Regions from separate parts of the Staphylococcus pasteuri genome, predicted to be linked through region 1. Evidence: predicted binding sites of a transcription regulator. Region 1 holds the regulator's gene; the other holds the start of a gene.
The links. The regulator LexA, encoded in region 1, represses DNA repair genes until DNA is damaged. The targets are predictions, from matches to a motif close to CGAACATATGTTCG.

Region 1 (17,052 bases):
ATGTCTGATAGAGGTATTCCAAAAGATTTACGTCATATGCATGGTTTCGGTTCTCATACTTATTCAATGTATAACGATAAAGGCGAACGTGTATGGGTTAAATATCACTTCAGAAGTCAACAAGGTATTGAAAACTTATCTGATGATGAAGCGGCTAACATAATTGCTACAGATCGTGATTCATCTCAACGTGATTTATTTAATGCCATTGAAAATGGAGACTATCCTAAATGGAAAATGTATATCCAAGTGATGACTGAAGAACAAGCTAAAAATCATAAAGATAATCCATTCGATTTAACTAAAGTTTGGTACCACGGCGATTATCCTTTAATCGAAGTTGGAGAATTTGAACTTAACCGTAATCCTAATAACTATTTCCAAGATGTAGAACAAGCTGCATTTGCGCCAACTAACATTGTACCTGGTTTAGACTTCTCGCCAGATAAAATGTTACAAGGACGTTTATTCTCTTATGGAGATGCTCAACGCTATAGATTAGGCGTAAACCATTGGCAAATTCCTGTTAACCAACCTAAAGGTGTAGGCATTGAAAACTTATGTCCATTTAGTCGTGACGGTCAGATGCGTATTTTAGACGATAACCAAGGTGGTGGACCTCACTACTATCCAAATAATCAAGGCGTATATGATTCTCAACCAGAATTCAAAAAGCCTGCTTTCCCTGTAGACGGTGATGGTTATGAATATAATCAAAGACAAGATGATGATAATTACTTCGAACAACCTGGTAAATTATTTAGATTACAATCTGATGAAGCGAAAGAGCGTATCTTTACAAATACAGCGAACGCTATGGATGGTGTAACTGAAGATGTGAAACGTCGTCATATCCGTCATTGTTATAAAGCTGACCCTGATTATGGTAAAGGTGTAGCGAAAGCATTAGGCATTGATATAAATACAGTTGATTTAGAAGGCGAACAAGACGAAACTTACGAAAATTTTAATAAATAAAATTGAAGATTGCGCACAAAACAAATTTATGATAAAATTTTAAATCGTAAGTATTCCTAATTAGAAAGGGTGTTTAACGTGCGCGTAAATATCACATTAGCATGCACAGAGTGTGGCGATCGTAACTATATCACTACAAAAAATAAAAGAAATAATCCTGAGCGTATTGAAATGAAAAAATACTGCCCTAGATTAAATAAATATACGTTACATCGTGAAACTAAATAAATCTTATCTTTCAAATACGACAATTTGAAATGGCTTAAGAGATCTTTTTCATTGGGAAAAGGTCTCTTTTTTTTCTACAAGAAAATGTCATTTTAAAAATAAATATGTTTGCTATAGAACTTTTAGATTTGCAAATTGAGAAAATCGTGCTAATATATAAAGCGTAATTATTACGATTTATAAAAAGAGAGGTAATGGAAATGGCTAAAAAATCTAAGATTGCAAAAGAACAAAAAAGACAAGAACTTGTAGATAAATATTTTGAATTAAGAAAAGAATTGAAAGCTAAAGGTGATTATGAAGCATTAAAAAAATTACCACGTGATTCATCACCAACAAGTTTAACTCGCAGATGTAAAGTGACAGGAAGACCAAGAGGCGTATTACGAAAATTTGAAATGTCACGTATTGCTTTTAGAGAACATGCACATAAAGGTCAAATACCAGGTGTTAAAAAATCTAGTTGGTAAAACTAGTCCTAAAGTCCATTTACAAGAACAATAAAACAATGTACAGTTAATAAGGATAATGAATTTCTGAATAAAACAACTGATAAAACTATGATTATTCGGATTTTAGCTATTTATCCTAATATTATTGTTTTTAAAAAGGGGCTATTTAATTAATATGAAAATATTTGATTATGAAGACATACAACTAATACCAAACAAATGTATTGTTGAAAGTAGATCAGAATGCGATACATCGATAAAATTTGGTCCTCGTACCTTTAAACTTCCAGTAGTACCAGCTAATATGCAAACAGTAATGAATGAAGAATTAGCTCAATGGTTTGCTGAAAATGATTATTTTTATATCATGCACCGTTTTAATGAAGCAGCTAGAATTCCGTTTATCAATAAAATGCAACAAAATAATCTATTTGTATCCATATCAGTTGGCGTAAAGAAATCAGAATTTGACTTTATTGAGCAGTTATCAAATGAAAATTTAACACCCGAGTATATTACTATTGATATCGCTCATGGTCATTCAGATTCGGTAATTAATATGATTAAACACATCAAAACGAACCTACCTAATTCTTTTGTTATAGCAGGAAACGTAGGAACACCTGAAGGCGTAAGAGAATTAGAAAATGCTGGTGCTGATGCTACAAAAGTTGGTATCGGTCCGGGACGTGTATGTATTACAAAAATAAAAACTGGATTTGGTACAGGTGGTTGGCAATTATCTGCACTTAATTTATGTAGTAAAGCAGCTAGAAAACCTATCATAGCAGATGGCGGATTACGTACACACGGTGATATCGCTAAGTCTATTCGATTTGGTGCTTCTATGGTAATGATAGGATCACTATTTGCAGCACATGAAGAATCTCCTGGAGAAACTGTTGAATTAGAAGGTAAGCGATATAAAGAATATTTTGGTAGTGCGTCAGAATTCCAAAAAGGTGAACATAAAAATGTTGAAGGTAAAAAAATGTTTGTTGAACATAAAGGTTCATTAAAAGACACTTTAAAAGAGATGCAACAAGATTTACAAAGTTCTATTTCTTATGCAGGTGGCAAAGATTTGAAATCTCTTCGAACAGTGGATTATGTCATTGTTAGAAATTCAATTTTTAATGGGGATAGAGATTAATATCATACGGTAGGTGGCTAAAATTAAAAGATTTCTAGTATTTTTTATATTCTTCTTGTGTCTCGTTATTTTCTTACCATTAAATGAGTTCAAATTTACAGAGCATTTACAACAAGAAGTTAGAGAGCAAGTTGATCAATGGGCATATGGTAATTCAAATGAAGAAGACTTAAGCTTAGATGTTCCTGACAAACAAGAATTTGCGATTAATAATATTCAAATGAATATGACAAAAAAAGACGTTGAGGATAAATTAGGTAAAGAAAAACGCATAACTTCCAATGAATACGGTACACATTGGTATACGTATTATGATAATGATTATAATCAATTCATAATGATTAGTTATATTAAAAATCGTGTCAATGGCATGTATACGAATCAAAATTTAATATCTTCACAGTCTAAAATTAAATATGCTACACCTAAAAAGGCAGTTCGAGATCGTTTAGGTAAACCTATAGAAGAAATAAGTAAAGGTAACAAACGTTTTGAAGTTAAAAATGACGAGTACGATATTTTCCATAAAAATCACATTTACACAACAGTATTTTACGATAAACATGAAAAAAATGGCGTAACAGCTTTATATCAAGTGAGTGAAGCTATGGAAAATAGATTACAAGAACAATATGGTGCACCTTCCAAATCATTAGAAAAGAGTTTTGAATTACAAAATTTTGACATCGTAAATGCTGAACGTAAACAACATCAATTACCAACTTTAAAATATTCAGCTTCAGTTTCTAATACTGCTAGAAAGCATAGTCAAGATATGGCGGACAATAACTACTTTGATCATACAGATTTAAAAGGGAAATCACCTTTTGATCGTTTGAAAGATGATCATCATGATTTTAGTTCTGCTGGTGAAAATTTAGCGTATGGACAACAAAGTAGTATATTTGCACATGAAGGATTAATGAATTCATTAGGTCATCGAAAAAATATTTTAAATGATAGCTTTTCTACTTTAGGCGTAGGTGTTGATTTTAATGATCGTCGACAACCGTATTGGACAGAAAATTATACTGGTTAATCGTTTAGAGTTAATCATCTTTGGGTAATAATTAGTTGTAAGGAAGTAGATAGAATGTCAACTAAATCAAAACAACAACCTGATATCTTAGATAAAGTAAAAGAAGTTTTAAAAAAGAATCAAAATAAAAAGGATTAGGCAATCGCCTAATCCTTTTATTATTTATAGGGGGGTTATGAGCATAAAATATGATTACATTTCTCTATATAAACCGATAACTTTACCAACTACTATGACATTGTCTAAATAAATTGGATCCATTGTGCTATTTTCAGGTTGCAATCTATAACGATTTTTTTCTTTGTAGAATCGTTTAACTGTAGCCTCATCATCTTCTGTCATAGCAACAATAATATCTCCATTTTCAGCAATTGTTTGACTACGAACAATTACTTTATCTCCATCTAGAATACCTGCTTCAATCATACTATCACCTACAACATTTAATATGAAAATATCACTGTTATGTGTAGATGTTAAATGTTCGGGTAGTGGGAAATACTCTTCAATATTTTCGACTGCTGTAATTGGAATTCCGGCCGTTACTTTACCTATAACAGGAACGTGAATCGTTTCTTCCATATTAATATTGTCGCCTAATTGTTCGCTAACAATTTCAATTGCTCTCGGTTTAGTAGGGTCTCGTCTAATGTAACCTTTTTCTTCTAATCTTGATAAATGACCATGAACAGTCGAACTCGAAGCTAATCCTACAGCCTCTCCGATTTCTCGAACACTCGGTGGATACCCTTTTGATTGAACAATATGTTTAATGTAATCATATATTTCACTTTGTCTTTTCGTTAACTCTCTCATATATAGGCACTCCCTAATTTTATTTGATTATATTATAGCATCTACATAAACAAAAAACAAACGTTTGTTCGTTAAAGTGTTGACATGGAACATCTGTTCTGTTAAATTAATAATACAAACAAACGTTCTAGGAGTGAGATGCAATGTTAACAAAACAAACAAAAACATTTTTAACTTATATATCAGTATTTTTAATATCTTGTCTTATTTTTCTAGTATTTTTCTTAAGCGTTAACCAAAATGAGCATTCAGAACAAACGTACGAAATGACAGACCATGAAATACATCAAAATGTTAATCATAATACTAATCAATCTTTAAATAAACAAGATGATAGCGAACAAAATTCAGGATCAGTGTTCGCATCAATTAACTAATATCATATTTAATAGTTTATGTGAGCGTAACGATTTGGTTACGCTCCTTTTTTTGTTATATTTTACAAAAGGTATATACACAGAATAAATCCATTTTACTTATTGAAATAATATGTAGTAGGTTATTTTCTAACAAATTATCAATTTAAACGATTAACAAACGAAAGTAGGAGCTAAAATGTCTAATAATTTAAATATTGATAGAATTAATGAATTAGCTAAAAAGAAAAAAGAAAAAGGTTTGACCAATGAAGAAGCAAAAGAACAATCTAAATTAAGAAAACAGTATCTTGATTCATTTAGAAAAGGGTTCAAACAACAACTTGAAAGTACTAAGGTCATTGATCCTGAGGGAAATGATGTTACTCCTGAGAAATTAAAACAAATTCAACGACAAAATAAAGAAAAATAGAATGCTAATTACTGAATTTTAAATATAGATTAATATGGAAAATTAAAAATTTTTCAGATTTTTCTTTATGAATTTATATTAAAATAAGTTATAATTGGCATTAAGTATTATTATTAGAAGGGAAGAATATATAATGTTCAATAAAGAAGATCAATTAGCAATCGATACAATTCGTGCATTAAGTATCGATACAATAGAAAAGGCCAATTCAGGTCACCCAGGTTTACCAATGGGAGCAGCACCAATGGCTTACACACTATGGACAAGACACCTAAATTTCAACCCACAATCTAAAGACTATTTCAATAGAGACAGATTTGTATTATCTGCAGGTCATGGTTCTGCTTTATTATATAGTTTATTACACGTTTCTGGTAGTTTAGAAATGGATGAACTAAAACAATTTAGACAATGGGATTCTAAAACTCCAGGTCACCCTGAATTCAGACACACTGATGGTGTAGAAGTGACAACAGGACCTCTTGGTCAAGGATTTGCAATGTCAGTCGGAATGGCTTTAGCTGAAAGTCATTTAGCTGGTAAATTTAACAAAGATAACTATAATGTTGTAGATCATTATACTTATGTTCTAGCTTCTGATGGGGATTTAATGGAAGGTATTTCTCATGAGGCTGCATCATTTGCAGGTCATAATCAATTAGATAAATTAATCGTATTATATGATTCAAATGATATTTCATTAGATGGAGATTTAGATAAAGCATTCTCTGAAAATACTAAATCTCGTTTCGAATCATATGGTTGGAACTACATTTTTGTTAAAGATGGTAATGATTTAGAAGAAATTGATAATGCAATTAATAAAGCTAAATCTCAGCAAGGTCCAACAATCATTGAAGTTAAAACTGTAATTGGTTATGGCGCGCCTAATAAATCAGGTACAAATGGCGTTCATGGTGCTCCTCTAGGCGACGAAGAACGTAAATTAACTTTAGAAGCTTATGGATTAGACCCTGAAAAGAGATTTAATGTACCACAAGAAGTTTACGACATTTTCAATTCAACAATGTTAAAACGTGCTAATGAAAATGAAGAAAATTGGAAAAATAAAGTTGAAGAGTATAGTAAAGCTTATCCTGAATTAGCGGAAGAATTTAAATTAGCTGTAAGTGGTAAATTACCTCAAGATTACAGAGAAGCTTTACCTAAATTTGATGCAGATCATAATGCAGCTTCACGTGCAGATTCTGGTGAAGTTATTCAAGCGTTAAGTAAACATGTACCTTCATTCTTTGGTGGTTCAGCTGACTTAGCTGGTTCAAATAAATCAAATGTTAAAGAAGCTAAAGATTATGATAAAAATAATCGTGACGGTAAAAATATTTGGTTTGGTGTTCGTGAATTTGGAATGGGCGCTGCTGTTAATGGTATGGCTGCACATGGAGGCTTACATCCATATGGTGCAACATTCTTCGTATTCAGTGACTACCTAAAACCAGCTTTACGTTTATCTGCAATTATGGGATTAAATTCAACATTTGTATTTACACATGATTCCATCGCAGTTGGTGAAGATGGTCCAACACACGAACCAATTGAACAATTAGCTGGATTACGTGCAATTCCAAATATGAATGTGATTCGTCCTGCTGATGGTAATGAAACTAGAGTGGCTTGGGAAGTTGCTTTAGAATCAGAAGGCACTCCAACATCATTAGTACTTACACGTCAAAATTTACCTACTTTAGATGTTTCTGAAGAAACTGTCGAAGAAGGTGTACGTAAAGGTGCATATATTGTATATGAATCTAAAGAAACTCCTGAATATCTATTATTAGCAACTGGTTCTGAAGTAAGCTTAGCAGTAGAGGCTGCAAAAGACTTAGATGCTCAAGGTAAAGGTGTTAGAGTTGTTTCTATGCCAAACTGGTTCGCATTCGAACAACAATCTGAAGAATATAAAGAATCTGTTATTCCTTCAAATATTACTAAACGTGTTGCTATTGAAATGGCTTCAACACTTGGTTGGCATAAATATGTTGGAACACAAGGTAAAGTTATTGGTATCGATGGCTTTGGTGCAAGTGCTCCTGGCGATTTAGTAGTTGAAAAATATGGATTTACTAAAGAAAATGTTTTAAACCAAATTCGTGAATTTTAGTTAATCAATAATTTAAACTCAAATAAACTGCTAGTTAAGCTTATGCGAAACTAACAGTTTTTAAATGTTAACTTTAATATTCAAAAGTACATTTAATATATATTGAAAATTTGTTATTATTTTTGATGTGCGTTATTTTAAGATACAAATTTGTCTTGAAATAAATATTTGAATCTAGTAAAATTCATTAGGATAAAGAAAGTGGGTGAAACAATGGCAATTTGGTTAGCAATTATTTTAATTATAATAGCATTAATCGCAGGTTTAGCTGGTGGTTTCTTCTTAGCAAGAAAATATATGATGGATTATTTGAAAAAAAACCCACCTATTAATGAAGAAATGCTACGTATGATGATGATGCAAATGGGTCAAAAACCTTCTCAAAAGAAAATCAATCAAATGATGACTATGATGAACAAAAATATGGACCAAGGCATGAAAGGTCAAAAAAAATAAGATAAATATTAGTGGGGATTAAGTCAATGTTAACGTTGATTTAATCCCTTTTTTTATGGAGAATGAGAAAACAAGTTAATTTATAAAATAGCTAGAATTTATTAATTTAAAAACTATGAAAATGACTTGATTTAATGATATACTAACACGTGATTAAAAAGAGTATTAAAGTTTAGAATATATGAGAAGGTGTAAGCGTGGCATATTTAGTATTTTCTATAGTAGTTGCATTCTTTATGGGTGCAATTGTTATTGTGATTCGAATGAAGGCACAAAAATTCCCAGTTAATGAAAAGAAAATTATATTGCCTCCATTTTTTATGGCAACAGGTGCTCTAATGTATGTAGTACCATATTTTAGATTGACTAGTACCGAGATTTTAGAGTCACTTATTTTAGGTGTACTTTTCTCAACAGTGTTAATTTGGACATCTAGATTTGAAGTTAAAGGTAGCGAAATTTATATGAAACGATCAAAAGCGTTTCCGATTATCTTAATTTCTCTATTAGTTATCCGTACTGTTCTAAAAATCTTTATTAGTAACGAAATCGATCCAGGTGAGATAGCGGGTATGTTTTTCTTATTAGCATTTTGTATGATAGTACCATGGAGATTAGCAATGTATTATCAGTATAAAAAAGTAAAAAAATCAATTGTTCATTAAATATATTATAGCCACTTATCTTTAGAGATGAGTGGTTTTTTACTTGATATATAGATTAAAAAATTATAAAATAGTTACGAACAAACGTTCTATTTGGAGGTAAAAAATGAAAATAATTCATACAGCAGATTGGCATTTAGGGCGAATTTTGAATGGTAAGCAATTGTTAGAGGACCAAAGGTATGTATTAGAACAGTTTATAAAGAAAATGAAAGATGAAGAACCTGATGTCATCGTTATTGCAGGAGATTTATATGATACTACTTATCCAGGTAAAGAAACGATAAAACTATTTGAAGAAACAATTTCACAACTTAATATTGAAATGAAAATACCAGTAGTTATGATAAGTGGAAACCATGATGGAAAAGAACGTTTGAATTACGGGGCAAATTGGTTTGAACATAGTAACTTATATATTAGAACAAAATTAGAAAGTATGATTGAGCCTATAAATATTAAAGGAGTTAATTTTTATACATTACCATTTGCGACAGTAACAGAAGTGCAACACTTTTTTAAAGATGAAACAATTCAAACACATCAACAAGCACTTGATAAATGTATAATGTATATGTCAAAAACGCTAGATAAGAGTAGCATTAATGTTTTAATTGGTCATTTAACTGTCCAAGGTGGCAAAACATCAGATTCTGAAAGACCATTAACTATTGGAACTGTAGAGACAGTGGAAAAAAGATCGTTTGATATATTTGATTTTGTACTATTAGGTCACCTACATCATCCATTTAGTATTAATGAAGATAGAATTAAATACAGTGGTTCACTTTTGCAATATTCATTTTCTGAAGTTGGACAACCTAAAGGTTATCGTGTTGTTAAATTTAATAATAAAGAAAATATAAATGATTATTTCGTTCCAATAGAACCAATGAGAAAGTTAGAAATAGTAGTTGGAGATTACGAAGATGTTATTCAAGAAAAGGTAGATATTACTAATAAAAATAATTACATACATTTTAGATTGAAAAATATGTCTCATATATCAGATCCAATTATCAATTTGAAACAAATTTATCCCAATACACTGGCATTAACTAATGAGACATTTGAATATTATGATGCAATCGACCAAATTGAAATAAAACAGGAAAGTGATATTTCGATTATAAATAAATTTTATGAAAACATAACCAATGAACAACTGAGTGATATTCAAGAAAAGAAAATTAATCAAATTATTAATAATTTGATGAGAAAGGAAGATTAATTAAATTGAAACCTGCTAAGTTAACTTTAACTAATTTTGGACCTTTCTTAAATGAAACAATAGATTTTCATAAAATAGATCAAAATCAATTATTTTTGATAAGTGGTAAGACCGGTTCTGGTAAAACAATGATATTTGATGCCATAGTATATGCGTTATATGGGGAAGCTTCAACTAAAAATAGAAAAGAAAGTGATTTAAGAAGTCATTTTGCTGATGGTAATTCAGCCATGCAAGTTACTTTTGAATTTGAACTAAATAACAAAATCTTTAAAATAGTTCGAACTGGACCTTATATTAAAGAAGGAAATACAACTAAAACACCAGCAAAGCTAAATGTTTTTGAATACAATGATAATGAATTTGATTTACGTGAAAGTATGGTGAGTGCTGGAAATCAATTTATTATTGATTTAATTGGCGTTAACGCTGAACAATTTAGACAATTATTTATATTACCACAAGGTGAATTTAAAAAATTCTTATTATCTAATAGTAAAGAAAAGCAAGGTATATTAAGAACTCTTTTTAATAGTGAAAGATTTGAACAAATTGAAAAAGCTTTGAGTGAAGATGTTAAAAATGAAAAAAAACAAATTGAAGATAGATATAAGAATATTGAAAGATTATGGAATGATATCAACACCTTTGACAGTGAAAGCCTTGAAGAATTAAAAACGATTAATGTTCAGCAAACTGAAAAATTAATAGATGCATTGCCAAAATTCAATGAATTCGGTAAAAAATTGGCTCAAAGTAAATATGAAGATAAAAATATTTTAGAGAACAAGATTTCAAAGATTGAACATAATTTGAATGAAAATAAAGAGCTGGAATCAAATTTAAAAGAATTAGAGAAAAACAAAAATCAATTTAATCAATTAAAAGAACAAGAAGAAAGCATCAATAAACAAAAGGAAAAGCTAAATAAAATCAACGAAATTAAACCTTTATCACAATTGCTTGATAGTAAAAATGAAACAAACAAAAAATTAAAACAAATAGAAAATTCTGTTGAAACATCTAAACAATCAATTAAACAGTTAAATCAAGAACAAGAGGACTATCAATACCAATTAAAAAAATTAACTGAAAGTGAAGAATCAATAAACAAAGAAAAAGCATATTTAGAAAAAACACATACTTTCTATGTTAATTTATCTAAATATGATTCAAGTTATAAAGATAAGGAAAAACTTTCATCTAAATTGGAAAAATTAAAAGAAAAGAAAGAGCAAGTCGAAAAAGAATTCTATCAATTAAAAGATTCTATTGATTCGAAAGACGTTGACTACGATGTAGTTGAACAATTATCTCAAGATATTTTCAAAATAGAAAAAAATATTGAAACAACTGAAAAGCAATTGGAAGAAGTAAAAACCAAAGAAAATCTAAATTCCAGAATTAATGAAATAAAAGATTCTAATGAGAAAACGGACAATGAAATTGAAAAATTAATCAATGCGATAGCTGATATCAATCAAAATGAAATTAATTTAAACAATAAAGAAACGTTAGTAGAACAATTACAGCAAGTTGTTTCAATAGGAGATACTTGCCCAGTTTGTGGTAATGAAATCACTTCTTTAGATCAACATATTGACTTCGAAAGCATTAATGAAAAGCAAAGGTTATTAAAGTCGTTACAAGAAGAATTAAATGAGCATAAAATAAACAAAGCTAAATTTGAAAATTCAATTAATCACCTTACTGAACAATTAAAAAATATTAATGTAGATGAAAAATCAATTCTCAATATAGATAAACTTAATACTCAACTTAGAGTAAAACAGGAAGAAAAAGTAAGACATCAAAAAGAAAATGACCGTATCTTATCAACAAATAAAAAAATTGAACAAAAAAAACAAGAAATATATGAAATAGAAAATGAAATAAAAGATACAAATGCAAAAATTGAACAATGTGAAATTAGAATTAATGATTTTGAAACGACATCTCAATTTACTAACATTAAAGAGTTTAAATTGTACTATGAACAATTAAAAAATAATGTTACTGAATATGAACAACTAACCGAGAAGTATAAACATGCCATGAGTGATATTTCTCAAAAACTAAGTATTGAAGAAAACAATGTTAAGCATCATACCACTTCATTAAATGAAAGCCAAGATGAACTTAAACGAACTCAAAAAGAAATTGAAAATGAAATGAATAGATTAAGTTTATCTTCAATAGAACAAATCCAAAGCATTATAGAAATCGTTAATGAAAAGGAATCAATCGAGAAAGAAATTAATGATTTTAATAAACAATTGCATATGTATGAAGTAGAAATAAATAGGCTAACGAAGCTAGTTTCAGATAGAAATTTGGAAGATATCGATAAAATACAAGAAAATCTATCAAAGACAAAAGAACAATTGAATCAATTAAATAATGAGATAGCAACGCTAGAGTATCAAATCAAATTAAATGAACAAAAAGGAAATGAAGTTGAATCTAATATAAATTACTTGAATAAAGAGTTAAAAGAACAACAAGATATCTTTAATCTGTCTGAAATTTTGTCAGGTAAAAATAGTCAAAAGTTAACCTTAGAAAATTACGTTCTTGTATATTATTTAGAAAAAATAATCGCTCAAGCTAATATTCGTCTTGCAACTATGAGCGGTCAAAGATATCAGTTACAAAGAAGAGCAGCTTTATCACAAGGGTTTAGTGGTCTTGAAATTGACGTATTTGATTTTTACTCAAATAAATCTAGACATATAAGTTCGTTATCAGGAGGGGAAACGTTCCAAGCGTCATTAGCTTTAGCATTAGGTTTAAGTGAGATTGTACAACAAGAATCTGGAGGAATTTCATTACAATCTATGTTTATTGATGAAGGATTCGGTACTTTAGATCAAGAAACACTTGAAACAGCACTAGATACATTAGTTAATTTGAAATCTACAGGTAGAATGGTGGGAATCATATCTCATGTAAGTGAATTGAAACAACGAATACCACTCATTTTAGAAGTGACATCTAATCAATACCAAAGCACAACACAATTTAAATGGAATTAATAATCATAAAGTTATAAAAAAACGATTTATCAACTTCTATAAATTAGGTTGATAAATCGTTTTAATTAATAATTATTAATTTTTTTCTCGTAATAAATCTCTGATTTCTGTTAAAAGAACAGTGTTTGCTTCTAATTCTTCTTCTGGTTCTTCTTTTCTCATTAATGTATTTGCGATTTTCACAAAGATAAATAATGCAAAAGCTATGATTATAAAATCAATTATTGATTGTATGAATAAACCATATTTAATTCCCCAGAAAGCCCAGTCCTCTGCGAAATTGACAGAACCAAATATTTTACCAATTAATGGCATAATAATGTATTGGACTAATGCAGTGATTATTTTATTAAATGCAGCGCCCATAACTACGGCTACAGCTAAATCTAATACATTGCCTTTTAATGCAAACTCTTTAAACTCTTTAAGCATATAAAAAAATCCTTTCATAACAATATATTCGTCATTATACATCATATAATTAATTTAGAAAATAGTAATTTTAATCAAATTTGATTCTAATATGGAGCTTTGTTATCCTATAGTAGTGTTTTAGTAAAGTTAATTGTTTTAAGATAAAAAAATAATAATTTAATTTTACTAGTTTGAAAATTTAATAATAAGAAGGGAGTAATTAATTATGAATTCTTCTTCTGAAGAAAAAAATGGTAAGAAGATTTCTCCGGTGTTTATCTACAGTGCCATTGTCGCAGCAATTGTTGTGTTAATTGGTGCCATTTTCCCATCTCAATTTGACACGGTTACTAATGAAGTCAAAATGTGGATTACTGATAAACTAGGTTGGTATTACCTAATATTAACTACAGTTATTGTTTTCTTCTGTATTTTCCTAATCTTTAGCCCTATAGGGAAACTTAAGTTAGGTAAACCAAATGATAAACCAGAATTTAATACAATTTCTTGGTTTGCAATGTTATTCAGTGCAGGAATGGGTATTGGTTTAGTTTTCTATGGTGCAGCTGAACCTATGTCACACTTTGCTTCACCACCTGATGCTGATCCAAAGACTACTGAAGCATATACAGAAGCGTTACGTTCTACATTCTTCCATTGGGGATTCCACGCATGGGCAGTATATGGTGTAGTAGCATTAGCACTTGCATATTCTCAATTCCGTAAAGGTGAACCTGGTTTACTTTCAAGAACGCTAAGACCACTTTTAGGAGATAAAGTAGAAGGACCTATTGGAACATTTATTGATGTTTTATCTGTATTTGCTACTTTAGTAGGTGTAGCTGTATCACTAGGTATGGGTGCATTACAAATTAATGGTGGTTTAAGTTACTTATTCGGAATTCCAAATACAACTTGGGTTCAAGCAATTATTATCGTTGTTGTAACGATATTATTTATCGCTAGTGCTTGGTCAGGTTTAAGTAAAGGTATTCAGTATTTAAGTAATTTAAATATTGGTTTAGGTGCCATATTAATGATTATTACATTAATCATTGGACCAACTGTATTAATCCTTAATATGATGACAAGTTCAACAGGTAGCTTGTTAAATACATTCTTATTCAATAGCTTTGACACTGCAGCATTAAATGGTCAAAAACGTGAATGGATGTCAACATGGACATTATACTATTGGGGCTGGTGGTTAAGTTGGAGCCCATTCGTTGGTGTATTTATTGCCAGAGTTTCAAAAGGACGCTCAATCAGAGAATTTATTTCAGGTGTACTATTAGTACCAGCAATTGTAAGTTTCATCTGGTTTAGTGTATTCGGTGTTCTTGGTATTGAAACAGGTAAAAAACATCCAAAATTATTTGATATGACTCCAGAAACACAATTATTTGGTGTATTCCACCACGTTCCGTTAGGTATAGTGTTATCATTCATAGCACTTATTTTAATTGCTTCATTCTTTATCACATCAGCTGACTCTGCAACATTCGTTTTAGGTATGCAGACAACATTTGGTTCATTAAATCCAAACAGTGCAGTTAAAGTAACTTGGGGAATTGCTCAAGCACTTATTGCATTCGTTCTATTATTAGCTGGTGGCGGAGATGGAACAAAAGCACTCAACGCGATTCAGAGTGCCGCCATTATTAGTGCGTTCCCATTCTCCTTTGTCGTCATACTGATGATGATAAGCTTTTACAAAGATGCCAACAAAGAACGTAAATTCTTAGGCTTAACATTAACGCCTAATAAACACAGATTAGAAGAGTACGTTAAATATCAACAAGAAGATTATGAATCTGATATTTTAGAAAAACGTGAATCAAGAAGAAACCGTGAAAGAGAAGAATAATTCAATAATTAATTCTTTTAGAAATGAGTGAAGATACTACCGGCTCTATATAGGGCTGGTAGTATTTTTTTATCTATAAAAAATGAAAACTAATACTTGCGATTGATAACCATTCTCAATTAATAAAATTTACTTATTGCACTAACGTCTTATGATAAGTTTTGCTTATGCTACCTGATTAAAAATGCGAAATGAAAATCGACGTCTTTCTACTCTTATATAGTTGTTTTCGAAAACATATAATAATACAATTTAAATAAGGCATATAAAATATAAAGATTTTCAAGGGGGATATCAAATGGCTTCTAATTTTAAAGAAACAGCAAAGAAACAATTTGATTTAAATGGCCAATCATACACATACTATGATTTGAAATCATTAGAAGAACAAGGTTTAACTAAAATTTCTAAATTACCTTATTCAATTCGTGTATTATTAGAATCTGTATTACGTCAGGAAGATGATTTTGTAATCACTGACGATCACATTAAAAAGTTAGCAGAATTCGGTAAAAAAGATAATGAAGGTGAAGTACCTTTCAAACCATCTCGTGTTATTTTACAAGACTTCACTGGTGTACCAGCAGTAGTTGACTTAGCGTCTTTACGTAAAGCAATGAATGATGTTGGTGGAGATATTAACAAAATCAACCCAGAAGTACCAGTAGATTTAGTTATTGACCACTCTGTACAAGTAGATAGCTACGCTAACCCAGACGCATTAGAACGTAATATGAAATTAGAATTCGAAAGAAACTATGAACGTTATCAATTCTTAAACTGGGCAACTAAAGCATTTGACAATTATAATGCTGTACCACCTGCAACTGGTATCGTTCACCAAGTAAACTTAGAATATTTAGCAAATGTTGTTCATGTCCGTGACGTTGAAGGTGAACAAACTGCTTTCCCTGATACATTAGTTGGTACTGACTCTCATACAACAATGATTAACGGTATTGGTGTATTAGGTTGGGGTGTCGGCGGTATTGAAGCCGAAGCAGGTATGTTAGGACAACCTTCTTACTTCCCAATTCCAGAAGTAATTGGTGTTAGATTAAGTAATGAATTACCTCAAGGTTCTACTGCAACTGACTTAGCTTTACGTGTAACTGAAGAGTTGCGTAAACGCGGTGTAGTAGGTAAATTCGTAGAGTTCTTCGGTCCTGGTGTAACAAACTTACCATTAGCTGACCGTGCTACAATCGCTAACATGGCGCCAGAATACGGTGCAACATGTGGTTTCTTCCCAGTTGACGAAGAATCACTTAAATATATGAAATTAACTGGCCGTAAAGCTGATCATATTGAACTTGTTAAAGAATATTTACAACAAAATAATATGTTCTTCCAAGTTGAAAATGAAGACCCAGAATATACTGAAGTAATTGACTTAGACTTATCTACAGTACAAGCTTCATTATCTGGTCCAAAACGTCCACAAGATTTAATTTTCTTAAGTGACATGAAAACTGAATTTGAAAAATCAGTTACAGCACCAGCTGGCAACCAAGGTCATGGTCTAGATGAAAGTGAATTTGATAAACAAGCTAATATCAGTTTCAACGATGGTAGAACAGCTACTATGAAAACTGGTGATATAGCAATTGCAGCTATCACTTCATGTACAAACACTTCAAACCCTTACGTTATGTTAGGTGCAGGTCTTGTAGCTAAAAAAGCTATCGAAAAAGGCTTAAAAGTACCTGAATATGTTAAAACATCATTAGCTCCAGGTTCTAAAGTTGTTACAGGTTATTTAAGAGATTCTGGATTACAAGAATATCTTGATGATTTAGGTTTCAAC
Region 2 (17,052 bases), on a different contig from region 1:
ACGACCTATTGAATACCAAATTAGATATAAGAAGAATGTTTCTCCTAGTTTCAAATGCTTTCTAATCGAAATTAATAAGATAAATCCTAACACATCCCATACTGATTCGTATAAAAATGTTGGATGATAATAATGACCATCAATATACATATTATTAATAATAAATCGAGGTATATGAAGTTGTTCCAAGAATGTTTTAGATACTATACCGCCGTGTGCTTCATGGTTCATGAAATTGCCCCATCGTCCAATACCTTGAGCTAAAATAATACTCGGTGCGACAATGTCTCCAATTTGGAATGGGTTTATATTTTTTAATTTACATACGATAACTCCTGTAATAAAGCCACCTATTAATCCTCCATGGATAGCTATACCGCCATGCCATATTTTAGGTATTTCTCCTGGATTTTGCATGTAATATGGCCATTGGAATATTACAAAATATATACGAGCTACAATAAAACCAAATATGGCACAATAAAAGATAACATCTACTAATGTGTCTTTATGTAGACCAACTCTCTTCAAAGCTTCTTGTGCTACAAAATACCCTATTAAGATACCACAAGCAATTATAATTCCATACCATCGTATTTGTAATGGACCTAGGTGAAATGCGACAGGATCAATATAACTCAAAGTTAAATCCATAAACTAATTACTCCTCACTTTTATGACTGTTACGAACAATTTCATCATTAAGTCGTTCGCTAAATTCTTCTGCTGTATTTATTCCCATAATATTTAAACGATAGTTCATAGCAGCAACTTCAATAATAACTGCAACGTTTCGTCCAGGTCTTACAGGAATTGTTTTTTTCGTGATTTCAGTATCTAAAATACGTAAAGTCTCTTCGTTTAAGCCGACTCTATCGTATAACTTTTCTTTATCCCAGTTTTCTAAATTAATATTTAAACGGATTTGTTTTTCAGTTAAAATTGAGCCCGCCCCAAATAATGTCATCACATTAATGATTCCTAAACCACGTATTTCTAATAAATGTTCTATTAATTTTGGTGGTTTACCTATTAATTCATCTTTAGTAATTTCTCTTATCTCAACATTGTCATCAGCAACTAATCTATGTCCTCTTTTAACTAATTCTAATGCTGTTTCACTTTTACCGATACCAGAGTCACCAGTTATGAGAACACCTACACCATAAACATCAACTAGTACGCCATGTAATGATGTTGTTTTTGCTAGTTCATGTTCTAAAAATGTAGTTAATCTACTCATTAAACTTGTCGTTGCATCTTTAGCAACAATAAGTGGTGTATTTAATTCTTTTGCTGATTCAACTAATTCTTCAGGAGGCTCTAATCCTCTTGTTACTATAATTGCAGGTGTATCTGGTCGACATAATTTTCTCATTCTTCCTTGACGTTCATCATCTGGAAGTAAATTATAAAATGATAACTCAGTCGTACCTAATAATTGTATTCTGTCTGAAGCGTAATGTGAGAAGTAACCAGCCATTTCTAAACCAGGTCTAGAGATATCTGTGTTTTTAATTGGTTTATTTAATCCTTCTTCCCCAGCTATTAATTCTAATTTTAATAATTCAACTAATCTTTCAGTTGTTAACATGTGTTCACCTCTATTTGAAATGTTACTACAATTTCGCTTTCTTTAATCATATCAAAAATCAAACTACTTTCTATATCAAAAAGTTACGCTTATTTAATATTTAGAAAATACGCTCTATAAATTAAGCCTTATTGAATACTTTATTATGTATATTGTTTTTGAAAAATGTGTATTCTTTTTAATTTGGATGATAAATATCTACATTTAAAAAAGATGATTCCAGTATACTCTGAAATCACCTTAATATAAATTATAACATCATTCTTTTATGATTAATCTTTATTTCTATCTCTTTCTAATACAGTTTTTAAATATTGTCCTGTATAAGAGTTTTCTACATTCGCAATGTCTTCAGGCGTACCAGTAGCAACGATCGTTCCACCACCATCGCCACCTTCTGGGCCTAAATCAATAATATGATCTGCAGTTTTAATGACATCTAAGTTATGTTCAATAATCACAACAGTATCACCATTTTCAACAAGACGATTTAATACCTTTAATAATCTGCTAATATCATCTACATGTAAACCAGTTGTTGGTTCGTCTAAAATGTAAATGGAACGTCCTGTAGAGCGTTTATGCAATTCTGATGCGAGTTTAACACGTTGTGCTTCCCCACCAGATAAAGTTGTTGCTTGCTGTCCTAATGTGACATATCCTAAACCAACATCTACTAATGTCTGTAGTTTACGTTTAATCTTAGGTATATTTTCAAAGAAATGAGTTGCATCTTCAGCAGTCATTTCTAAAACATCAGCAATATTTTTACCTTTATATGTGACTTCAAGTGTTTCTCTATTATATCGTTTACCGTCACATACCTCACAAGGAACATAAACATCTGGTAAGAAATGCATTTCTATTTTAATAATACCGTCGCCTTTACAAGCTTCACAACGTCCGCCTTTAACATTAAAACTAAAACGACCTTTTTGATAGCCACGTATTTTAGCTTCATTGGTTTGAGCAAAAACATCTCTTATATCATCAAACACGCCTGTATAAGTTGCTGGATTTGAACGTGGTGTTCTACCAATCGGTGATTGATCAATATCGATGATTTTATCTAATTGATCTATGCCTTTAATAGAATCATATTCTCCAGGTTTCACTTTAGATTTATTAATTTTTTGTGCTAGAGATTTATATAACATTTCATTGACTAATGAACTTTTACCTGAACCTGATACACCTGTCACTACAGTCATTACTGATAGAGGGAAATCAACATCTACATTTTTTAAGTTATTGCTTTTAGCACCTTTAATACTAATTTTCTTTTTCGTAACTTCCCGACGATATTCAGGTACATCAATTTTCTTCTTACCACTTAAATATTGTCCAGTTAATGAGTTTTTATCTTTCATCACTTGTTTTGGTGTACCTTGTGCAACAATTTCACCACCGTGACTACCAGCACCTGGACCTACATCCACTAAATAATCTGCAGAACGCATCGTATCATCATCATGTTCTACAACAATCAATGTATTGCCTAAATCCCGCATTTCTTTAAGTGTGTTAATTAGACGATCATTATCACGCTGATGTAAACCTATTGAAGGTTCGTCTAAAACATAAAGTACACCTGTTAAACGAGACCCAATTTGTGTTGCTAATCGAATTCGTTGTGCTTCACCACCAGATAATGTTCCAGAAGCACGGTTTAATGTAAGGTATTCAAGCCCAACATTATTTAAGAAAGCTAGACGTGAAATAATTTCCTTAAGAATTTGATTTGCTATTGCTTGGTCTTGTTCTGATAGTTCAATGTTTTGATAATATTTCAATGCTTCTTTAATCGAATCTTGAACAACTTCGCCTATATTATATCCACCAACATAAACAGACAATGCTTCTTTACTTAAACGCTTGCCATGACAAGTCTCACAAGGTAACTCGGTCATGTATCTACTCATCATTTCACGAGTATATTCTGATGGTGATTCATGATATCGACGATCAATATTATTAAGAACACCTTCAAAGACCATTTTTCTTTTACGTTTGCCACCACCAAATCGTTGGTTAAAGGTAAACTCTATTTCTTTATCGCCTGAGCCATGCATTAATATATTTTTCTGTCTGTCGGTAAGTTTTTTATAAGGTTTATCCATATTAATTTTATAAACTTCACAGACACGTTTTAGTAAAGTTGGATAAAAATCTGAACTTGTTGGCTCCCAAGGTTCAATGGCACCTTCGTTTAGTGTTTTGTTTGGGTCAGGTATAACTAAATCCATATCGACTGTTAATCTTTGACCTAACCCATCACAAGTAGGACAAGCACCAAATGGGCTGTTAAAACTAAACATTCGTGGTTCTAATTCGCCAATTGAGAATCCACAAATAGGACATGCATGATTTTCAGAGAACTTTAGGTCTTCTCCATCAATTACATCAACTGTTAAACTTCCTTCAGATAATTCAAGTGCTGTTTCTATAGAATCTGCTAGTCTTGTTTCAATTCCTTCTTTAATTACTAGTCTATCAACAACAACTTCTATAGTATGGTTTTTGTTTTTATCTAAATCTGGCACTTCATTAACATCAACAATTTCTCCGTCTACTCGTAAACGTACATAACCTTTTTTGCCAATATCTTCGATTAGCTTTTCATGACTTCCTTTACGATGTGAAACCACAGGAGCTAACAATTGAATTTTTGTTCGCGTTTCTAATTCTAATATTCTATCTACCATTTGTTGAACAGTCTGTGACTCTATTTCAATATTATGGTTTGGACAATAAGGTTTACCCACTCGAGCATATAATAATCTGATATAATCGTAAATTTCAGTTACGGTTGCAACTGTAGATCGTGGGTTCTTACTTGTTGTCTTTTGATCAATGGAAATAGCCGGTGATAATCCTTCAATAGTATCTACATCTGGTTTATCCATTTGACCTAAAAATTGTCGTGCGTATGCACTTAATGATTCTACATATCTTCTTTGGCCTTCTGCATAAATAGTGTCAAAGGCTAATGAAGACTTACCTGAACCTGAAATACCTGTCATTACAATTAATTTGTCTTTAGGTAATTCAATATCGACACCTTTTAAATTATGCGCTCTTGCACCTTTCACTACTATGGATGGTTCTCTCATTTAATTGTCACCCTTCTGATTTTAATTCAAATAACATATCTCTCAGTTCTGTTGCTTTTTCAAAGTCCAAATCTTTAGCTGCTTTTTTCATTTCTTTTTCTATATTTTCTATCGTTTTTTGTCGTTCTTTTTTAGTCATTTTCTTAGGTAGTTCAGTTTGTTTATTTTCATTTGTTTCGTCATTTTCAACAGTAGCACTAATAACGTCATGAATTTTCTTATTAATTGTTTTAGGCGTAATACCATATTTTTCGTTATGCGCTGTTTGTATTTCACGACGTCTTTGTGTTTCATCAATGGCGTATCTCATTGAATCTGTAATTTTATCAGCATACATAATTACTTCGCCTCGATCATTACGTGCTGCTCGTCCAATTGTTTGAATTAATGAGCGATTAGAACGTAAAAATCCTTCTTTATCCGCGTCTAAAATGACTACTAAAGAAACTTCAGGAATATCTATACCCTCTCTTAGTAAATTAATACCAACGATGGCATCATATGTACCCATTCTTAAATCTCGAATAATTTCTATTCTTTCAAGCGTTTTAATTTCTGAATGAAGATAATTTACTTTAATACCCGCTTCTTTCATATAGGTAGTTAAGTCCTCACTCATTTTTTTCGTCAACGTTGTAACAAGTACTCTTTCATTCTTATCAATTCTATCTTGAATTTCACTTAACAAATCATCAATTTGGTTTTCTGTTGGACGTACATCAATTTTCGGATCTAGTAATCCTGTAGGTCTAATAATTTGTTCGACCATTTCATCAGTATGTTCTAGTTCGTATGGTCCTGGCGTTGCTGATACATATACTAATTGATTTGTTTTTTCTTCAAATTCTTCAAATTTTAGTGGTCTGTTATCTAAAGCACTTGGCAATCTGAAACCATGATCAACTAAAACTTGTTTACGCGCTCTGTCACCATTATACATCCCTCTAACCTGAGGCAATGTTACGTGAGATTCATCGATCATAATTAACCAATCATCACCAAAGTAATCTAATAATGTATAAGGTGTAGAACCTAATGGTCGTAATGTTAAATGAACTGAATAGTTTTCGATACCTGAACAGAAGCCCATTTCCCGCATCATTTCTAAATCATAATTTGTACGTTGTTCTAATCTTTGGGCTTCAAGTAATTTATTTTCATCTCTTAATTCTTTTAATCGTTCTTCCAATTCTTTTTCAATACGTTCGATTGCTACTTTCATTTTTTCTTCACGAGTAACGAAGTGAGATGCTGGGAATATAGCAAAATGCTCACGTTCTCTAATAACTTCGCCAGTTAAATAGTTAACCTCTCTAATTCGATCTACTTCATCTCCGAAAAATTCCACTCGAATACACATTTCTTCTCTAGATGCTGGGAAAATTTCTACCACATCACCGCGGACTCTAAATGTACCCCTTTGGAAATCTATATCATTTCTAGTATATTGTACATCTACTAATTTTCTTAGTAATTCGCTGCGTTCCATTTCCATACCAACGCGGACGCTAACAACTAAATCTTTATATTCTTCTGGGTTACCTAAACCATAAATACAACTTACACTAGCAATGATGATAACATCGTCTCTCTCAAACAATGCACTTGTCGCAGAGTGTCTTAATTGATCAATTTCATCATTAATAGAAGCATCTTTTTCTATAAAAGTATCCGTAGATGGTACATATGCTTCAGGTTGATAGTAATCATAATAACTAACGAAATATTCCACTCTATTTTCAGGGAAAAATTCTTTGAATTCACTATATAATTGGCCAGCTAATGTTTTGTTATGTGCGATTATCAATGTAGGTTTACCAACTTGTTGAATCACATTACTCATTGTAAATGTTTTACCCGTACCAGTTGCACCAAGTAATGTTTGATGTCTTTTACCTTCTTCAACACCCTTTACAATTTTCTTTATAGCTTCAGGTTGGTCACCTTGTGGATCAAACTCTGAATTTAATTTGAATGGATAATGTTCGACCATTACGACATACGCCTCCTAAGTTGTTTGCATCTAAAATCTATTACTTATTATTAATTGAGTATCTTTGAAAGAGTGTTACTCCTACTATACGAATTTATTAATCTATTTCCCTTATTATTTATTAGTCATGCATCAGTCTGTTCTTATAAGTATACATGGGATTATTTATTCATAATTTATTATCTATTTTAACAAATTTTCACCACGAAATACAAACATTTGTTCGCTAAAATTTTTATATTATATGATAAACAAAAAACAAACATAGTTAACGAACTATGCTTGCTTTCTAAACTAATATTTATTTATCATGATGGTTAATTCAGTGTATTGTTTCTGTTATTCTTCTCTTTTGTGAAATTCTAATTGATCTATGATTAAATATCCGGCTAGCAATGATACAACATCTATAAAGATAATCCATTCATTGTGGAAAAAACCTTTATAAATTGACGTAGCTATTAATATTAAAGTTACGGAAGTACCAATCCATTTATTTTTAGTAACTACACTAAAGAGAACGATTAATATACAAGGAAAAAATGCAGCACATGCATACCAAATCATTTATTTCACCTGTTTCTTTTATTAAGTATTGTCATTGTCGTTTCACGTAATTCAGTTCTTGGGATAAAGTTTTCAGTTAACATTTCAGGAATTACATTATCAATAAAATCTTGAACAGAAGCTAAATGATCGAATTGCATAATCGTTTCTAAACTCATTTCATATATTTCGAAAAATAATGGTTCGGGATTACGTTTTTGTATTTCTCCAAACGTTTCATAAAGTAAATCAATTTTATCTGCTACAGCTAGTATTTGACCTTCTATAGAGTCATCTTTACCTTCTTGTAGTCTCAACCTATAAATATCACGATATTGAGAAGGAATTTCCTCCTCGATAAAGTTCTCTACCATTTCTTCTTCAACTTGAGAAAAAAGCATTTTCAACTCTCTACTAGCATATTTTACAGGGGTCTTGATATCTCCAGTAAACACTTCTGCAAAATCATGGTTCAAAGCTTTTTCATACAAACTTTTCCAGTCAATGACATTACCATTATATTCTTCTACAGTACCTAAATATTGTGCTATTTTAGTTACTTTAAATGAATGCGCAGCTACGTTATGTTCAAAATATTTAAATTTGCCAGGCAACCTAATAAGCTTTTCCAAATCAGATAATCTTTTATAATATTGATGAATGCCCATTGTGTGATGCCTCCTTTATATTTAATCATAGATGAAGACTTATTTTTTATTATACCAATCATCGTTATGATTAAAAGTAATATCCTAATATCGTTTTCAAAACCTTCACTTAGTACACAAAATATTGATAAAAAATGAGCAGCAATACAATAATTTTAAATCATTGTATTACTGCTATTTTAATCCTATTAAATGTTAAAGATTAGTGTATATAATTATAACTTCCTGGATTTGTGATTGTTCTATATGATTTAACATTAAATCCACCGTTCCAGTTCATTTCAGAAACTGTAAGTGTACCATTACTATTTACCTTTTCAACAACACCTACATGCCCATATCCTCCAGCACCATTAGTACCTGGATTAGATTGGAATACTGCTCCTGCAACTGGAGTATTGTTTACTGTGAAACCTGCATTTCTAGCGCTGGTAGCCCAGTCAGCAGCATTACCCCAAAGGCTACCAATTGGTTTGCCTAATTCAGCACGTCTATTAAATGCATAATAAGTACAATTACCAAATGCATATAAGTTCCCAGAATTACTTATTGAATGTAAACCATTTGAACCTTCATACGATGGTTCTGCTGTATATTGTACTTGAGGTGCTGATACTTGTGGCACATTATTATATTGTGTACTTGCTGATGGAATTGGTTCTTCAGCTTCGAATTGATTAGAGCTATATGATGTATTTTGAACTTGGTTTGCTAATCCTGTTGGCGATACTACAATAATATCTCCAGGGAAAATTAATGGTGTTACTCCAGGATTAAGTTTATACAATTCGTCTAAAGTAATATCATGATCTAAAGCGATTTGATACAACGTATCACCTGATTTGACGATATATTGGCTCGTGCTGTCAGCTTCAACTGCTGCTACATTCTGAGATGCATTAACATTAGATATAGATGTTTGTTCTTGAGCGTCTGCAACATTACTTAATGCAATAAATGCAGCTGCTGATGATAATGATACTAAAAACGTCTTCTTCATTAATATGTCATTCCTTTGTTGTAAATTCTAATTTGATGAATTTAATATACCACAATATTATTTTAAAATGAGTAATGTTAAATTGATGTAATATAATATTTATACACAATAATATAAACTTGCCATATATATTTCATTACAAATTCATTAGTATCAGTCATCCCATTAATTTTTTAGGCTATTTTTACACCTAGTCAAAATATTACTGAGTAATATTACAAACTACTAATTGCATAGAGTTATTTAGTTATAGTCTTTTTCAAATATACGTATTTGCGTTATTAAAATGGATTTCAAAACATTTAACTACTACATACTTAAAAAATTATAAATTAAAAAGGCGCTTATCACGTAAGCACCTTTCAAAATATTATTCCAATTGTTGCCTATTTAACTTATAACTTATTTATCCATTTGCCATCTTAAATACGATTCAATAAATGGACCAATATCTCCATCCATTACAGCATCTACTTTACCAGTTTCTTCATTGGTACGATGATCTTTTACCATTGAATAAGGATGGAATACATATGAACGAATTTGACTTCCCCATCCTATTTCTTTTTGTTCTCCACGAATTTCTGCCATTTCTTGTGCTTGTTCCTCTAATTTAAGTTGATATAATTTTGATTTCAACATTTTCATAGCTGCTTCACGGTTTTTAATTTGTGAACGTTCATTTTGGTTATTAACAACAATACCAGTAGGATGGTGGGTAATTCTAATTGCTGATTCTGTTTTATTAATATGTTGTCCACCTGCACCAGATGCTCTAAATGTATCAACTGTAATGTCATCAGAATTAATTTCGATTTCAATTTCATCGTTATCAAAGTCTGGAATAACGTCACAAGATGCGAATGATGTATGACGTCGACCTGACGAATCAAAAGGTGAAATTCTAACTAACCTATGCACACCTTTTTCAGCTTTTAAATAACCATAAGCGTTATGACCTTTAATTAATAATGTCACACTTTTCACTCCTGCTTCATCACCAGGTAAATAGTCAACTGTTTCTACTTTGAAACCACTCTGTTCACAATAGCGTTGGTACATTCTTAATAACATACTCACCCAATCTTGTGATTCAGTGCCACCTGCGCCAGGATGTAGCTCTAAAATAGCATTATTCGCATCATATGGACCGTCTAACAGTAATTGTAATTCGAAACGATCAATATCTTCTTTAAATGCAACGACGTCATTTTCTAATTCTTGTTTCAAGTCTTCGTCATAATCTTCTTGTAAAAGTTCAACAGTTGCTGACATATCTTCAACAGCTTCGTCTAATTTATAATAACCATTAACGATAGATTTCAAAGCGTTATTTTTATCTATAATATCTTGTGCTTTATTTTGATTGTCCCAAAAATTAGGTTCAGTCATCATTTCTTCATATTCCTGTATATTAGTCTCTTTATTTTCTAAGTCAAAGAGACCCCCTAATTTGACTTAAATTGTCTTGATACGAATCTATATTTCGTTTGATTTCTGATAATTCCATAATGTCTCTCCTATTTCACTTGTAGTTTGATTTATTGTTTTAACATAAATATTATTTTTAATTAATCTTAAATAAACAGATACATCATTTTTATACATTTATATTCTATCATATTCAAGATTAAGTGCAGTGTATGATAAATAAACGTGTCATCAAAGAGATGAATGCTTGCTAACAGCATTTAACTCTTCTTTAAACTCCGTTTTTTTAAATTCTACAAAAAGTGAAAGCCTGAGACAATTATGCCCCAGGCTATCAAATATTATTGTCATTGTTTTACACAAAATTATGCTTGACCATGGCAATTTTTATATTTCTTGCCACTTCCACAAGGACAAGGGTCATTACGACCTATTTCTTCACCTTTAACTATAGGTTTTTGTTTAACTTTTTCTTTACCATCTTCAGCTGATGCATGTTTTGCTTCACCAAAATCAGTTGTTTTATCACGTTCAATGTCATCTTCAACTTGTACTACTGATTTCAAAATAAATTTACATGTATCTTCTTCGATATTTTGCATCATTATATCGAATAATTCATGTCCTTCATTTTGATAATCACGTAATGGATTTTGTTGTGCATATGAACGTAAATGAATACCTTGACGTAATTGATCCATTGTATCAATGTGATCTGTCCAATGACTGTCAATTGAACGTAATAAAATCATTCGTTCGAATTCGTTCATTTGATCGCCAAGTGTTTCTTTTTGTTCAGCATAAGCTTTTTCAATTTTAGCCCATACCACTTCGAAAATATCTTCAGAATCTTTACCTTTAATTTCTGATTCTTTTAATTCGCCTTCTTGTAAGAAAACATCATTTATATAGTTAATAAATGGTTGATAATCTAAGTTTTCTTCTTCTTCGTTAATATGATAGTTAATGCCTCGTTGTAATGTTGAACGTAACATTGCATCTACAACTTGTGAGCTATCTTCGTTATCAATGATATCGTTTCTTTCTTTATAAATAATCTCACGTTGTTTACGTAACACTTCATCATATTCTAGGATACGTTTACGTGCATCAAAGTTATTACCTTCAACACGTTTTTGTGCGGATTCTACAGCTCTTGAAACCATTTTAGATTCAATAGGTGTAGAATCATCCATACCTAGTCGGTTCATCATTTTTTGTAAACGTTCTGAACCAAAACGTACCATTAGTTCATCTTGTAGTGAAAGATAGAATCGGCTATCACCATTATCACCTTGACGACCAGAACGACCACGTAATTGGTCATCAATACGTCGTGATTCATGACGTTCTGTACCTATAACCGCTAAACCACCGATTTCTTCAACGCCGTCACCTAGTTTAATATCCGTACCACGACCTGCCATGTTTGTGGCAATCGTTACAGCGCCTTTTTGACCTGCTCCTGCTACGATTTCTGCTTCACGTTCATGGTTTTTAGCGTTTAAAACGTCGTGTCGAACGCCTCGTTTTTTCAATAAGTTTGAAATATATTCTGACGTTTCAACAGCTACAGTACCTAATAGAACTGGTTGACCTTTTTTGTGTTTTTCAACTACATCTTCTACAACTGCATCAAATTTACCTTTTTGACTAATATAAATTAAGTCTGATTTATCGACACGTTGAACTGGTTTATTAGTAGGAATTTGAGTTACTGTCATATTATATATATTTCTGAACTCTTCTTCTTCTGTTTTAGCTGTACCAGTCATACCAGCTAATTTATTGTACATTCTGAAATAGTTTTGGAATGTGATAGATGCCATTGTCTTAGATTCATTTTGAATTTGAACGCCTTCTTTAGCTTCTATCGCTTGGTGTAAACCTTCAGAGAAACGTCTACCAGGCATTGTACGACCTGTGAATTGGTCTACGATAAGTACTTCTCCATCAACAACCATATAGTCAACGTCACGTTGTAACGTAACATGAGCTCTTAATGCTGTTGTAATGTGACTAATAATATCTACGTTTTGTACATCATATAGATTATCAATTTTGAACATACGTTCAGCTTTGTCGGCACCCTGTTCTGTTAAGTTTACAGATTTAGTTTTTTCATCATATTTATAATCTTCATCCGCTTTAAGCATTTTAGCGAATACATTTGCTTGAGTATATAAAGATGTTGATTTTTCAGCTTCTCCAGAAATAATTAATGGTGTTCTTGCTTCATCAATTAAAATAGAATCGACCTCATCGATGATAGCAAAATGAAGTGGTCGCATTACACGTTCTTCAGCATAATTTACCATGTTATCTCTTAAATAATCAAAGCCTAATTCATTATTAGTACTATATGTGATGTCTTGAGCGTATGCTTCACGTTTTTCTGTCGTTGTTTTACTGTTTAAGTTTAAACCAACTGTTAAACCTAGGAACTCATACAATTCAGCCATTTCTTGACTTTGGAAACTAGATAAGTATTCATTGACAGTGATAACATGCACACCACGACCTGCTAATGCATTTAAATATGTAGGCATTGTTGCAGTTAATGTTTTACCTTCCCCAGTTCTCATTTCGGCAATATCACCATTATGAATCGCAATACCACCCATTACCTGAACCTTGTAAGGAATCATATTAAATACACGTTTTGAACCTTCTCTTACAAGCGCATATGCTTCAGGTAATATTTTATCTAAATAATCATTTTGTTTTTTTACATCTTCAATTTTAGAAAGTTCTTCTTGAAATTCTTTCGTTTTATTACGTATCTCTTCATCAGTTAAAATAGCTGTATCTTCTTCTAATGCGAGTACTTTGTCAGCTAATTTCCCTAGTTTTTTCGTTTCTTTTTTATTGCCGTCAACAATTTTTGATAAAAATCCCATTCTGTTCGCTCCTTTAGCTAAAAAACTGTTTGGCTTTCAACAATTTATCTTACCATTTATACATTTAGAATTATACTTAAATACTCATTCGGATATCTAATTATCCTTTATCAATGACGTAAATATTTTTTGTCTTTAAGGCTTACATACTTTACGCTATTTTCTTCATAAATTCAAACATCTAAATTTTAGTTAGCATGATGCTATGTTTATGTTGAATCTAATGAATTGTCAACAAGTTAATTCTAACATGTTACTATGTATTATTTCTCGTCTCAAATAAATAAACTTCGCATAAATTACGAAATTTATTATACGGTATATGAAATTCGTTATTTTCAATAATGGTTAACGTTGTATGATATGTGAGACTATATATAAATAAGCATTATTTACCCTCTATTAAACCATAAATTTTCATTCATTAATCTATCAAGTAGCTTTAAATATAAAAAGGAAGTGAGAAGGAATTCCTATATGAATCCCTAATCTCACTCCCCCATATCTATCTGTCCATTTAATTATAAAAACAAATTTGCTTATTTCAATTAAGATAAGCTTTATCTAAGTTTTATTGTTCAGATGTTTCGATTAAACCGTATTTTCCATCTTTTCTACGATATACAATACTAGTGCCATCTGTTTCACGATCAGTAAAGATATAGAAATCATGACCTAGTAAGTTCATTTGTAAAACTGCTTCTTCAGAATCCATTGGTTTTAAACTAAATTGTTTAGAACGGATGATTTCAATATCATTGTCTGTACTTTCTTCTGCGCCACTAATTTCTTCAGGTGGTGCTTCTTGAACTTCAGCAACAAATACTTCTTGATCACCACGATCACGGTGCTTACGATTTACACGAGTTTTATATTTTCTAACTTGACGTTCAAGTTTATTCGTAATTAAATCAACACCTGCATATAAATCATCGTGTCTTTCTTCAGCTCTTAAAGTAACATCTTTAAGAGGGATTGTTACTTCAACTTTAGTAGTTGAATTTGAATAAGTTTTAACTTTAACGTGTGCAACTGCATTTGGCACATTATTAAAGTAACGCTCTAACTTACCAATTTTTTCCTCAATATAGTTGCGAATTGCATCTGTGATAGTGAGGTTATCTCCATGAATTTCAAATCTAATCATAGTCAATCTCTCCTTTAACCTCTTATATTGGTAATGCTTAATTATATTTTACCACGTCGCACTTATCTTGCAAACGCAAACACATTGAATTTTCTGACATTTAATTCAGATAATTTACACATTGCATGGTTAATAGTTAATCCTGTTGTATAAATATCATCTATGAGTAATATTGCTTTATTAGTTAAATCAACTTCTTCATTAATATAAAATGGATTACTTTCCTTTATGCGTAATCTTTTATTTAAGTTTGCTTGTTTAGGTCTTAATTTCATTGACAATATATTATCGTAAGTCACATTTTTAGCTTTTAATACTTCTACAACTGGATTAAAAGTTCTCATTATATTACGTTCATGGGGAGATGGTATAGGAATGATATAATCATAATCCACTTTTGGTACGTTAATCATTTCAGCAATGACCTTACTTAAATATTGATCTTTCAAGAATTTATATTGATGTATCATATCTTTCATAATTCCTTCGTATTTATAATCACATATTAATTGGTAATCAATATTAAAATGTTGTTTTAAAAATAAGCAATCCTCACAATTTTGTTCATCTTTATCTAAAGCTTTTAAACAGCGGGTACACCTTTTAAATTCGTCTTTTAAACTTATTCTCTGCCACAATTCAGAACACTTTTCACATATAACACTTGGAGGTTTATAAAAATTAATAATCGTTATAGCTTCGTTGATTGGATTTAAACATTGTAAACATCGTTGCATTTATATATCTAGCCAGCCTTTCCTAATAGCTAATTTATTCATGTCTTTAATATCCTTCTTTGCTAAAATCATTGCCATTGATACACCATTATGCAAATAAATTACTTTTCCTGTTGGCGCTTGTTTCTTTCTTCCTACACGACCTGCTATCTGAATCAATGCCTCCTTTGAAAATTGATCCGCTTCTGTAACGACTACATCTAATTTTTCCATGGTGAACCCTCTTTCGAGAATGGTTGTTGTGAAAACTATTGGATGCTTACCTTCTCTTAGGGAATTAACCTTTTCAAACCGCTCATCATCTTCGCTATGAATATAGATTAAATTTGGAATATGTGATTGATAGTGCTCATAGGCTTCAATCATGCTATTAATATGATTGAAAAATACTAATGTATAACGTTGGCATTGTATTTGTTCTATCAGAATATTTAATAACTTAAATTGAATTTTTCGAGAGTTGAATTTTAAATATTGGAAAATTGGAACTGGTAAAGGTTGTCTATGAAATCTTGCAGGCAGTTTAATTACATTGTCTTTTTCTATGGAAGATAATAGTTTTCTCGGTGGTGTTGCTGTCATGAAAATTTGACATGCTGAATGTTTAGAGGCTGAATGAATCACACTAATTAGATCATCGTCCATAGAAAGCGGAAAAGCATCTACTTCATCAATAATAATGATGTCAAAATGATTTTTAAATCTATATAATTGATGCACGGTTGAAATGATAAAATGTCCATCAAATTGTTGTGGTGAATTTTGGTGTAACACATCTATGTTTTCTTGAGAAAAAGCATCTTTAATACGTTGACTTATTTCTACAACTACATCAACTCGTGGTGATATAATGGCTATGTTATCACCTTTATTTCTAGCTACTTTTATACCTTCGAAAATCATTTCTGTCTTTCCTGCTCCGGTTACTGCATAAAGCAGTATCTTTCTTTTCTCTTTTATAGCATCTACAATTTGTTTTGAAGCATAGTTTTGTTGTTCAGAAAGATTGAAGTCTAATTGATAATTACATTCTGAAACCTTTTGTTTACTCTGCAATATTCTATAATCAGTCTGACTATCCATACGACCTAATTGAATACATTTTCTACAATAAACAATTTCCTTCTCATTATAATCAGAATAGTAACTATGAAAATATATTTGTTTATTCGTTTCACATTGAACACAATGCCATCGATTATTTTTCAATATGACGCCTTTACTTATATTTGCGATCTGTTCATTAGTTATTGTCACATCTGGTTGAATGATTTTTCCATATTGTAATATTTTATTTTCCTCCAAAATAAAAAGACATACTAGATTGTTGATGTACAATCCAATATGTCCTCTATAAATATTAATCAAGTCTTACTTTACGGGCAGTGTAACCTAAACCTAATCCACCTGAACCTAAATGGGCAGCGATTACCGGTCCGAATTCTGAATAAGCAACTTGACTATGTGATGGTGCATTTTCTTTAACAGAGTCTAGTAATGCTTTACCATCTTCAGTCTTATCACCATTAATCACAAATATCGTTACTTCATCAAAGTCCTTAACTTGGTTTAACACTTTTTCTTCTAATGCTTTAAGTGCTCTTTTTTTCGTACGTACCTTCTCTTCAGGAACTATCTTACCGTCATCAAATTTAAGTACTGGTTTCATTTTTAACAATGTCCCAACCCAAGCTTGTGCACCTGTGATTCGTCCGCTTTTTTGTAGATTTTTTAAATCATCTACTATTAAATAAGCGCCTGTATGTTCTCTCATATCTGTTAATTCTGCTATGATATCATTTGGCTTATAACCTTGTTCCACCATTTCAATTGCACGTAATACGTAACAACCTTCCATCATAGCCGCAAGCTTACTATCAAATGCATATACATTAATGCCTTCTACTATTTCACCAGCTTGCT

Region 2: uvrB (excinuclease ABC subunit UvrB) is a predicted target of LexA. The motif match lies at 6,913-6,926, and genes of this name have one in related genera.

What each region holds. Positions count from the first base shown of each region.
Region 1 is NZ_JAUOQO010000005.1:75,775-92,826, reverse strand. It holds gene Q4528_RS06835 (catalase) at 1-978, shown strand, start outside; gene rpmG (50S ribosomal protein L33) at 1,057-1,206, shown strand; gene rpsN (30S ribosomal protein S14) at 1,407-1,676, shown strand; gene guaC (GMP reductase) at 1,834-2,811, shown strand; gene Q4528_RS06815 (CAP domain-containing protein) at 2,825-3,850, shown strand; gene lexA (transcriptional repressor LexA) at 4,043-4,666, opposite strand; gene sosA (DNA damage-induced cell division inhibitor SosA) at 4,810-5,043, shown strand; gene Q4528_RS06800 (DUF896 domain-containing protein) at 5,222-5,455, shown strand; gene tkt (transketolase) at 5,589-7,577, shown strand; gene Q4528_RS06790 (YneF family protein) at 7,791-8,033, shown strand; gene Q4528_RS06785 (CcdC family protein) at 8,231-8,698, shown strand; gene sbcD (exonuclease subunit SbcD) at 8,805-9,929, shown strand; gene sbcC (exonuclease subunit SbcC) at 9,989-12,964, shown strand; gene mscL (large conductance mechanosensitive channel protein MscL) at 13,040-13,396, opposite strand; gene Q4528_RS06765 (BCCT family transporter) at 13,605-15,245, shown strand; gene acnA (aconitate hydratase AcnA) at 15,544-17,052, shown strand, end outside.
Region 2 is NZ_JAUOQO010000002.1:104,675-121,726, forward strand. It holds gene lgt (prolipoprotein diacylglyceryl transferase) at 1-654, opposite strand, end outside; gene hprK (HPr(Ser) kinase/phosphatase) at 662-1,594, opposite strand; gene uvrA (excinuclease ABC subunit UvrA) at 1,867-4,707, opposite strand; gene uvrB (excinuclease ABC subunit UvrB) at 4,715-6,700, opposite strand; gene Q4528_RS02670 (CsbA family protein) at 7,040-7,267, opposite strand; gene Q4528_RS02675 (YfbR-like 5'-deoxynucleotidase) at 7,273-7,914, opposite strand; gene Q4528_RS02680 (COG3942 and LysM peptidoglycan-binding domain-containing protein) at 8,117-8,914, opposite strand; one part of gene prfB (peptide chain release factor 2) at 9,317-10,351, opposite strand; one part of gene prfB (peptide chain release factor 2) at 10,353-10,424, opposite strand; gene secA (preprotein translocase subunit SecA) at 10,711-13,245, opposite strand; gene hpf (ribosome hibernation-promoting factor, HPF/YfiA family) at 13,817-14,392, opposite strand; gene Q4528_RS02700 (ComF family protein) at 14,455-15,129, opposite strand; gene Q4528_RS02705 (DEAD/DEAH box helicase family protein) at 15,130-16,434, opposite strand; gene fakB1 (fatty acid kinase binding subunit FakB1) at 16,490-17,052, opposite strand, start outside.